2 regions of the Rheinheimera gaetbuli genome follow, and region 1 is predicted to be linked to the other one. Evidence: predicted binding sites of a transcription regulator. Region 1 holds the regulator's gene; the other holds the start of a gene.

Region 1 (5,254 bases):
TTGATTTGCGATATTGATGGTGTGTTTTCCGATGGCCGGATTTATTTAGCGAACAGCGGCGAAGAATTAAAAGCATTTCATACCCGCGATGGCTACGGTATTAAAGCTGTGCGCCAGGCGGGTATAGAAGTAGCGGTAATTACCGGGCGACACTCAGCCATAGTGCAAAAACGCATGACAGCACTTTCGGTATCTCACATTTATCAGGGACAGGAAAATAAACTGGCCGCCTTTAACGAGTTATTGCTTAAACTGCAACTTAATGCCAAAGAAGTGGCCTATATTGGAGATGATCTGGCAGATTGGTCGGTTATGCAGCACTGTGGTCTTGCCGTAGCGGTAAAAGATGCTCATCCGTACCTATTGCGCCAAGCAAGTTATATCACCAGTTTGCCTGGTGGCTACGGTGCAGTCAGAGAACTGTGTGATCTATTATTAATAAGCCAACAACAATTCGGCTTGTTCGACGGAAGCAGCGCATGAGAAAACTATTGTTACCGATAGTGCTGTTGCTGGTTGGAATTGCCGGCTATCTCTGGTTTACCCCACACAACGATGGATCTGCGCTGCAAACCGACCAGGAACTACTGCCAGACTATGTGGCGTTGAACATTACCCGACGTCTTTATAACGCCGCAGGTTATCAAGCAGATGTTGTGAGTGCGCAGCGACTGGAACATTTTGAGCAACTGGGGTTTATGCAGTTTGAAAAGCCGGTGTATACCCTGTATAACGAACAACACCAGCCAGACTGGCAAGCCAGCAGTGAGTATGCAATATGGTTTGTGCAGGATAAAATCATCCTTGAGCAGCAGGTGCAAATTAAAAGCTTATCTCAAGACCAGCTATTCGACAGGTTAGCAACGGACAGCTTGGAAATGTTATTTCCTGACAACCGGCTACAAAACAACCTACCGGTACTAATTTCAGGAAAAGGGTTCGAAATCAAAGGCATAGGCATTAATGCAGATTTAACAACACACGCCTTTAAACTATTGCAACACCAGCAAACGGTATATCGTAATGAAGAATAAATTTGTATATTTAGTGCTGGCAGTATTACTACAGCCCTTTACACAGGCTGCGTCAGCCGACTATACCCAAAAAATTCAGATAGATGCTGATAATTTAGCGTCGTTAAAAGAAAATGTCCTGACCTACAGTGATAATGTCATCATTACGCATGGCGCTATCAGCATTAGTGCCGACCGGTTAGAAATTGACGCCAGCACCGGTAAAGGCAAAGAAATATACATCGTTAGCGGCAACCCAGTTAACTACAGCCAACAGCTGGAAGATGGCAAGATCGTCAATGCTTCTGCCAGTGAAATGCGCTACGAGCCGGCTAATCGCACTTTGATACTAAATGGCAATGCAGAACTGGCACAAAGCGGCAGCGTCGTCAAAGCATCAGTAATAAAATACAATGTTGAAACGCAAGAACTGAATGCAGCGAGTGACAGCTCCAGACGGGTAACCACTATTATTACTTCAGAGGAAGACCAGCAACCATGAAGTTAGTCGCCTCACATCTGGCAAAAAGTTATAAAAGCCGGCAAGTGGTTAAAGATGTTAGCCTTGAAGTTAATGCCGGACAAATTGTTGGGCTGTTGGGACCCAATGGCGCCGGCAAAACCACCACTTTTTATATGATTGTAGGCCTGGTACCGTCTGACAAAGGCAAAATAACGCTAAACGATAAGGATATTACTTTCGATCCAATACATGCCAGAGCCCGGCTGGGTATTGGTTATCTGCCGCAGGAAAGCTCGATTTTTCGCAAACTCACCGTGTATGAAAACCTGCTGGCTATATTACAAACCCGTAAAGACTTAAGCCGTACCCGTCGGGAAGAAGTTGCCGACGACTTGCTGGAAGAGTTTCATATTGGCCATATTAAACATAGCCTGGGTATGAGTTTGTCTGGTGGCGAACGCAGACGCGTTGAAATTGCCCGAGCGCTGGCTGCCAACCCGGCGTTTATTTTGTTGGATGAACCCTTTGCCGGTGTCGATCCGATATCCGTCCTCGACATTAAAAAAATTATTCAGCATTTGTGCCAACGTGGTATCGGTGTACTGATTACCGACCATAATGTACGTGAAACCCTTGATGTTTGCGAGATTGCGTACATCGTTAGTCATGGTGAACTGATTGCATCAGGCGCCCCTCAAGACGTATTGGCCAATCAGAAAGTACGGGATGTATACCTCGGCGAGCAATTCAGGCTATAGTTAGCAAAAAAGTACTTGTGGTAATTCAGGAGATTAGTAGAAGTAGATGAAGCCCTCTTTGCAACTCCGCTTAGGACAGCAACTCACCATGACACCGCAGCTACAGCAAGCTATCCGTTTGCTGCAGTTGTCGACAATAGAGTTGCAGCAGGAAATTCAGGAAGCGCTGGATGCAAACCCATTGCTTGAAGCCGAAGACGAATATGACAGCTTCAACGCTGAGCCGGTAAATATCTCTGAATCATTACAGTCCGCTTCTGACAATACCACTGATGAGCAGTTCGAAGCCGCAGAGCCAGACACCAGTGATGCGATGTCAGAGCAAAATATCAGCGAAGATTTGCCGCTTGATAACAACTGGGATGATTTAGTTAGTGCAGCACCGGTTAGCGCCGGCAATTCGGGAAGCGAAGAAGATACCGTGTATCAGGGTGAGACCAGCGAAACATTGCGCGATTATCTGCGCTGGCAAATGCAGCTGACCCCATTTTCAGAAACCGACAGGGCTATTGCAGAAATCATCATTGAAGCGATAGACGATAACGGTCTGCTTACTATCAGCTGTGATGACATTCTTGAATCGCTGGGTCTGGCAGATATTGAAGCAGATGAAGTAGAAGCCGTCATTAAACGCATCCAATTATTCGACCCGGTTGGGGTAGGTGCACGCTCAGTGCAGGAATGTCTGACAGTGCAGCTGCGCCAGTTTAGCCCTGATACGCCGTTTTTAGCCGCTGCACAGAGCCTGATCCGTGATCACACAGAACTTTTAGCTAACCGCGACTTTCGTTCTTTAATGCGGGTGACTAAACTAAAAGAGGATGAGCTAAAAGAAGCAATGCGGCTCATCCACTCTTTGAACCCGCGTCCCGGTGCCGATGTTATCCGGGAAGAGCAGCAGTACGTTGTCCCTGATGTCAGCGTGATGAAAGTAAAAGGTCGCTGGCAGGTTGAGCTTAATCCGGATGCTATGCCCAAGGTGCGGATAAACCAACAATATGCTGCAATGTCACGTACCGCGAAAAACAGTACAGACAGCCAGTTTATTCGTTCACATTTGCAGGAGGCAAAGTGGTTTTTGAAAAGCTTAGAAAGCCGTAACGAAACCCTGTTAAAAGTGACAAACTGCATTGTGCAACAGCAGCAGGCATTTTTTGAGCATGGTGAAGAAGCCATGAAACCTATGGTGCTTAACGACGTAGCAGAGATGGTAGGTATGCATGAATCAACCATCTCTAGGGTTACCACACAAAAATACATGCATACACCAAGGGGTATTTTTGAACTTAAGTTCTTCTTTTCCAGTCACGTTAGTACTGAGAGTGGTGGCGAATGCTCGTCTACTGCAATCAGAGCCTTTATCAAGAAATTAGTGGCGGCGGAGAATCCGGCTAAACCGCTCAGCGATAGCAAAATGGCTGACATTCTGCTGGAGCAAGGTATCAACGTAGCGCGGCGTACTATTGCCAAATACCGCGAATCCCTGTTCATACCGCCGTCTAATCAACGCAAGACCTTGCTGTAAATAAGCCTAAAAGAAGGAATATGTCTATGCAAATCAATCTTACCGGTCGCCATGTTGAAATTACCACAGCCTTAAGAGAGTACGTTGACAGCAAATTTGCAAAGCTTGAACGGCATTTCGATCACATAAATAATGTACATGTGATCCTAAACGTGGAAAAATTAAAGCAGATTGCTGAAGCTAAGCTGCACTTGAGTGGTGGCGAAGTATTTGCAATTTCTGAAGATGAAAACATGTATGCTGCGATCGACCAGCTGATTGATAAACTGGATCGTCAGGTGATCAAGCATAAAGAGAAAATTTCCCGACACTGATTTGGCCATGATGAATTTAAGCTCAATGCTTGCCGAGAACTGCACTAAAAGTGCAGTTCTTTTTAACAGCAAAAAACGCATTCTGGAATATATTGCCGAACTGGCACACCAGCAACTACCTGATATTGCTGAGTACAGTATATTAGAAGCACTGACAACCCGTGAGAAGTTGGGGTCAACCGGCATAGGAGGCGGTATCGCCATTCCACACGGCAAACTGAAGCAGGTTACCGAACCGCTACTGGTGTTTGTGGTTAGCAAAGAGAGTATTCCGTTTGATGCTATTGATAACCAGCCGGTGGATATTTTTTGTGCTATTCTCATCCCGGAACAACAATGCCAGGCACACCTTAGCACGCTTGCAGCTATTGCCCGATTGCTAAGTCAGAAAGAACTCACCAAAAAACTCCGTCACGCCGAAACCAACCAGCAACTCTATCAGTTATTACTGGAATATAGTGCTATGGACAACAACACATGAAATTACTGGTAGTCAGTGGTCGTTCCGGTTCCGGAAAATCTGTTGCCTTAAGGGTAATGGAAGACCTAGGCTATTATTGTGTCGACAATATTCCGGTGAATTTACTACCCACTTTGGCTACAACGGTAATGGGGCAGTACGAGCGTGTCGCCGTTAGTATTGATGTACGAAACCTGCCACAAGACCCTGACGAGTTAGCAGAGATTCTGTCATATCTTCCGCGTAAATTAGAATTAACCATACTGTATCTGGACGCCGATCACGCCAGTCTAATCAAGCGCTTTAGTGAAACACGCCGGCTGCACCCACTTTCGCATCAGGCGATGTCACTGGACGAAGCCATATCACGCGAGCAACAGTTGCTGGATCCCATATCCAGCCGCGCTGATTTATATATAGACACCACTGATCTTAACGTACACCAGCTAGCTGAGCAGCTACGCGAACGCATTCTTGGCCAAAAGAGTGGCCGCCTGGTAATTCTGTTTGAATCGTTTGGCTTTAAGTACGGTATTCCCAAGGACGCTGACTTCGTATTTGACGCACGTTTTTTACCTAATCCGCACTGGGAACCAGACTTAAAACCGCTCACTGGCCTAGACCAGCCCGTAAAAGATTACCTGGCAGCACAACCAGTTGTAGCGAAATACATCTGGCATATTAACAGCTTTATCAGCAGTTGGTTGCCACAATTGGAACG
Region 2 (5,254 bases), on a different contig from region 1:
TAGACGAGCTAAATGTCTCCAGTAAAGCGCCTTCAATAAGCGGAATATGTCGCATAGCCAGCGTCTGATTGTTATCGCCCCTTACCAGCAACTGCACTTTAATCTGCACCATCCGGTCACGGGATGCCCCGGGTACGTTAAAAACAAACGGCTTTGGTAATGGCACATAGAGTGCTGTTCCTTTAACTTCTGCAGCACCTGTTGTCTGGCCTGAACCAGTGTTATTCTGGTCCGCCCCTGCAGCGGCAGGTGTACTGCTGTCACCGGCAAACATTAAAAAGCCAACAACCCCCAGTACTACAACCAATAAGACAGCAGCTATAATAATTATTAACTTTTTCTTACCGCCACCTTCGGCGATGACCAAATCTTTTTCAGCAGCCATACATTGCCCCCTTAATTGCGCCAGTGCTTATTATGCTCAGAGCCTGATGCTAAAGTAAATCTGGCTCTGACTGATTGGTGCAGTAACATACTGCTAGGCATAATAATCAACCAGCCGGTCGGTCGGTGCAACCTTTAGCTGTGTTTGTATGCCATCATCGGCTGAGCTACCTTCAGCTGAGCCTTCTTGCCGGCCTTGTCCGTTTTGTTGTTGCTGCTGCCGCTCAGCTAACTGCCGTTCTTGTTGCGATTGCTGCTGTACACTGCCCTCGCCCAACACTATGCCTTGCTGCTGCAACATTTCTCGCAAGCGTGGCAACTGCTGTTCAAGCAACTCTTTAGCCTGTGGCTGCTGCACAATAAACTGCACGTTGGCCTGTTCTTGTTGCATATCTACTTTGATCTGCATCTGACCTAAACCGACCGGATCGAGACGGATTTCGGCGATCTGAATATTTTGCCGTACCATCAGGTTAACCCGTTCACGCAACTGACCTGCAGCATCATGTTGTTGCAGATTAAGCGCCTGCTTTAGCTGCTCCGTTGCAGTTTTGGCTACCGTTTTATTGGTCTGAGTTTGTTGTCGGCTGTCTGCTGCCTGCAGGCTGGCAGCAAAACTGTTTTCTACCCGCGCCGGCTCTGTTGCCGTTTTCGCTGTGTTATTGTGTGCGACCATCGCTGAGAATTGCCGTTCAGCCTGAGCCTGACCTTGCTGCTGTTGCTGCTGAGCGCCCTGCTCAGCTACGGCGTTTTTCAACATGCTGGCAGTTTCTGTTTTGCTACTGCTGGCTTTTTCAGGCTCAGCGCTGATTAATGGCTGCTTGTCATCCTTTTTGCTGTTTGCTGTAACCTTAACCTGGCCGTTTATTACGGCGGCCACAGGTTCCGCAGTTAAAGCCGGTGTCGCCTGACTTGCTAGGCCTGCTTTAGCAACATTAGCCGGTTTTGTAATATCAGCAGGTTTTGTAATATCAGCCGGCTTTGTAATATTAGCACTTGCCGTTGCGGCCTGGCTTTGTGCCGTATCAGCATTGCTCTGACCTATGCTGTTGCGGTCACTGTTAGGTTTAGGTTGATCCTCTATCTGGCTTTGCTGCTGCAAAATTACTTCATTATCCGTGAGTTTGACATCCGTTGGCTGATCTTTTGCGCCGCTTTGTAATTTCACCTGCGCCTGCGCTGTGGTTTCTTTATCGCCTGATGACGTGCCAGATACAGCAATATCAGACGTTACAGCCCCACGTTGTGTTGCTACTGTAGCCGGGTCGCTGCCTGCGTGTTTAGCTTTTTCGCTGTTAACAGCGTCGCCGTCTATAACGTCAGCCTCAGTTGTTTCAGCTGTATTCTCGCTATCCGCTGAAGTGTCTAGTTTGCTATTGGCAGTCTGCGTTGCTAATACATCTTGCTGTTGTGCCACCAGGCTGTTGCTGTCGCCGGCACCTTCGTCCTGTATGGCTGCGTCAGCTATTGCTTCGCCATCAACAGCTATAACATCGCTGTCAGCGACGTTAACGTCACTGTCAGTATCAGCCTCATCGCTGTTTTGGTTTTTCAATGCAATTTGTAGCAATAAGCTGTTGGCCAATGCCGTGTCGTCAGCATCAGTGCTATCCGCTTCTTGCGCTGTAGCCTTTAACATTGCTGCACTGATAGCAGATAAACCGCTTGCTGCGGCAGGGTTCTGCCGTGCGTTAAAACCGGCTTTGCCGCTTTGCGCAGGTTGCACCATGCCATTTAGCAAAGCGCTAAAACCACTGCCTTGCTCTTTCATGTCGGCATCGCTTTGCGATAGCTGATTGTCAGCTATAAAGCCACTTGCCGTGCTACTGTCTGGTTTTAGTGCGCTGTCTGCAGTTAGCATTAGCATTGAAATAGGTAGCGTTTGCGTCATATGTTACCCCGCCTGGGCCAGCTATATTGCGGCCGCCATTGCTGTTTTTTGCGTTTCTGCCGATAACGCATTCAAGTTTTAGGCCATTTTTAATGCTTTAGCTCAATCTTGTTGTTTAGCCACTACCACTGCTCAGCCCGGGCCCGCGCGTACAGCTGGCTGGCATATTCGTCTGCATTTTTTTGCTCTTCTCTTAGCTGACGCTGCAATTCGGTTTGCTCACCGCGTTGCACCAGTAGTTCCAGTGCTTTACGTTTTTTTTGCATTGCCAGCCAGCTTTGCTTACGTTGCTCTGCCGCAGCTCTGGCCTGATGTACCGCCTTGCCTTGCTGTAAAATTGCCTGGTCCAGCTTGGCAATAAAGTTGACGAACTGGCTGTACTGCCGGCTTTGTAAACCTGCCGCGCCTTGTTGCTGGCTTTGCTGAATATACTCTGTGCGATAGTTTGCCAGCCCCTGATATTTTTGTTCAGCCTGCTGATAAAACTGTTGGGCAGCAACAAATTGTGCCTGCAGTTTTTCTTCGCGCTGTTGCTGAATTTTAATTAGCATGGCAAAACGATGGTTGATCATAAGCCGTTTCCTTTTGCCTGCGGCATCAATTGATACAGCCCTTGCAGGCTATCATCGTACGCTACAACATCATGCATGCCCTGTTGCAGGAAGGCGTTAATTCTCGGCATCATAGCAATGGCTTTATCCAGCTGCGGATCGCTACCGCGGACATAAGCACCAATCGCGATAAGATCTTTGCTCTGCTGATAGCTGGCATATAGCTGCTTTAAACTACGCGCCATTTGCTGGTGCTCAAGGCTGGTAACAGCAGGCATAACCCGGCTGATGGACTTTTCCACATCTACTGCGGGAAAATGCCCGGCATCCGCCAGGGTGCGTGACAAAACAATATGGCCGTCTAAAATAGCCCGTGACGCATCCGCAATTGGGTCCTGTAAGTCGTCACCCTCAGACAATACGGTATAAAAAGCGGTTATTGAGCCCTGATTACCGCTGCCGTTACCGGCGCGCTCTACCAACGCAGGTAACTTGGCAAACACCGATGGCGGATAGCCCTTTGTTGCCGGCGGCTCGCCAACCGCTAACGCAATTTCACGCTGCGCCTGGGCGTAGCGGGTAATAGAGTCAATCAGCAACAGTACGTCCAGCCCCTGATCACGAAAATACTCCGCCACCTGCACCGCAGTCTCGCAGCCTTTAAGCCGCATTAGCGGTGATACATCTGCCGGTGCTGCGATAACAACCGAACGTTGTTTACCCTCATCGCCAAGAATTTCGTCAATAAACTCTTTTACCTCACGTCCACGCTCGCCCACCAGGCCAACGACAATCACATCTGCTGAAGTACCGCGTGTCATCATACCCAACAACACGCTTTTACCTACGCCAGAGCCGGCAAATAAGCCCATACGCTGGCCTTTACCCACTGTAAGTATGCTATTAATAGCCCGCACACCTACATCCAGTGGTTGCTTTATCGGCCGGCGGTTTAGCGGGTTAATCGGTTTAGCTTTAATGCCAGCATATTGCTGAGCCGCTATTGGCCCTTTGCCATCAAGCGGGCTACCTACACCATCAATTACTCTGCCTAACAGGTTCATACTCAGCGGTACGCCTTTGTAGTTCAGCATAGGCGTGACTTTAGCGCCGGGTACCACACCTGACACATCATCTTTGGGCATAAGAAAGATACGGTCATTAGCAAAGCCTACTACTTCCGCCATTATATCGCCGCGGGCCGTCTCAACACTGCACGGCTGGCCTATTGCCGCGCTGCAGCCGGTGGCCTCCAGCGTTAGACCGACGACACGCACCAAATGGCCGGCTACCGCCGGTTTGGACGGATGCACATACTGCTGTTGCATCTGCAAAAAACGGCTTAGTGCTTCACTGCTGGCCATCTTCAGCCTCGTGCTTTGCCGGCGCCGCATCTAAATCTGTATCTATATTGGTATCAAGCTGCCCGCCAGGATTATCGCCAGCACTGTCAGCACTGTCTTGTAACTGAATAAAATGCTCTAAGCTGCTTTGCAAGCGCTGCACCAAAGAGCGGTCGACACTTGAGCGTGGTGTATCAACCAGACAGCCGCCTTGTGCCACTGTAGCTTCAGCATGCAGTTGCCAACCGCGCTCTGCAAGCTGCTCTTTGCTGTAAAATTGCTCTACTATCGTTAAATCGGCCGGATGTAATTTAATGCGTATTTGCGCTGCATCAAGCGGCAATACTGAAGTGGCTTCACTTATCGCCTGTAATATCACTTTGGGGTTGGTTTGTACTTCAACGGCAATAACAGCCTGAGCCATGGCCAGGCAAAGTTTTAGCAACTGTTGCTCTACTTTGCGATCGACACTGGCCAGCGGCTTTTGCATTTGTTCAATCAGGCCGGTTAGCTGCGCCAAACGTGCGGTTAATTCTTCCTCCCCCTGAGCTAGCCCTTGTTTTTTACCCTCGGCTTGCCCTTGTAATAACCCATCCTGCTCGCCCTGCGCCCGGCCTTCTCCATAACCTTTGCCAAAACCTTCTTCTTTACCTTCGGCAAACCCTTCGTCGTAGGCCGCCTGGCGAATTTGCTCAATATCATCTGCTGTCAACGGTTTGACAACCAGATCTTCTTCCAACTCTTCCTTAACCTTACGAGCTTTTGGCAAGGTGATATTCATCGCATTGCTGCGGCCAGTGTCACGGCGGCCTTCGTTGGTTAAGTCCGGAGTGTGCCAGTGTTGCAGCTGTTGCTCTGTCTCATCATCCGGCGAAAACGGCCGTTTGTATTTAAAGCCATCTGTAGTCATGGCTACCTCAATCTACCTTACAGGAAGTCATCGCCACCGCCACTGCCCAGCATAATTTCACCGGCATCAGATAAACGACGGGCAATCGACAGGATTTCTTTTTGCGCGGCTTCAACGTCGCTAACCCGCACCGGCCCCATGGCTTCCAGATCATCCTGCAGTAATTCTGCTGCCC

What was found. Region 1 encodes sigma-54, which starts transcription at its own class of promoters, with help from an activator protein. Its sites were predicted from a motif close to TGGCANGNTNCNTGCTT; they were not measured.
Region 2: the regulator sigma-54 is predicted to act here: its motif matches at 2,345-2,361, upstream of ACYVIC_RS12825 (flagellar hook-length control protein FliK).

What each region holds. Positions count from the first base shown of each region.
Region 1 covers NZ_BAAGTL010000008.1:257,743-262,996, reverse strand. Annotated here, with positions in the region: gene kdsC (3-deoxy-manno-octulosonate-8-phosphatase KdsC) at 1-483, shown strand, start outside; gene lptC (LPS export ABC transporter periplasmic protein LptC) at 480-1,034, shown strand; gene lptA (lipopolysaccharide transport periplasmic protein LptA) at 1,024-1,515, shown strand; gene lptB (LPS export ABC transporter ATP-binding protein) at 1,512-2,234, shown strand; gene ACYVIC_RS08075 (RNA polymerase factor sigma-54) at 2,281-3,759, shown strand; gene hpf (ribosome hibernation promoting factor) at 3,786-4,073, shown strand; gene ptsN (PTS IIA-like nitrogen regulatory protein PtsN) at 4,081-4,554, shown strand; gene rapZ (RNase adapter RapZ) at 4,551-5,254, shown strand, end outside.
Region 2 covers NZ_BAAGTL010000016.1:24,264-29,517, reverse strand. Annotated here, with positions in the region: gene fliL (flagellar basal body-associated protein FliL) at 1-385, opposite strand, end outside; gene ACYVIC_RS12825 (flagellar hook-length control protein FliK) at 479-2,275, opposite strand; gene fliJ (flagellar export protein FliJ) at 2,398-2,847, opposite strand; gene fliI (flagellar protein export ATPase FliI) at 2,844-4,190, opposite strand; gene fliH (flagellar assembly protein FliH) at 4,177-5,079, opposite strand; gene fliG (flagellar motor switch protein FliG) at 5,097-5,254, opposite strand, start outside.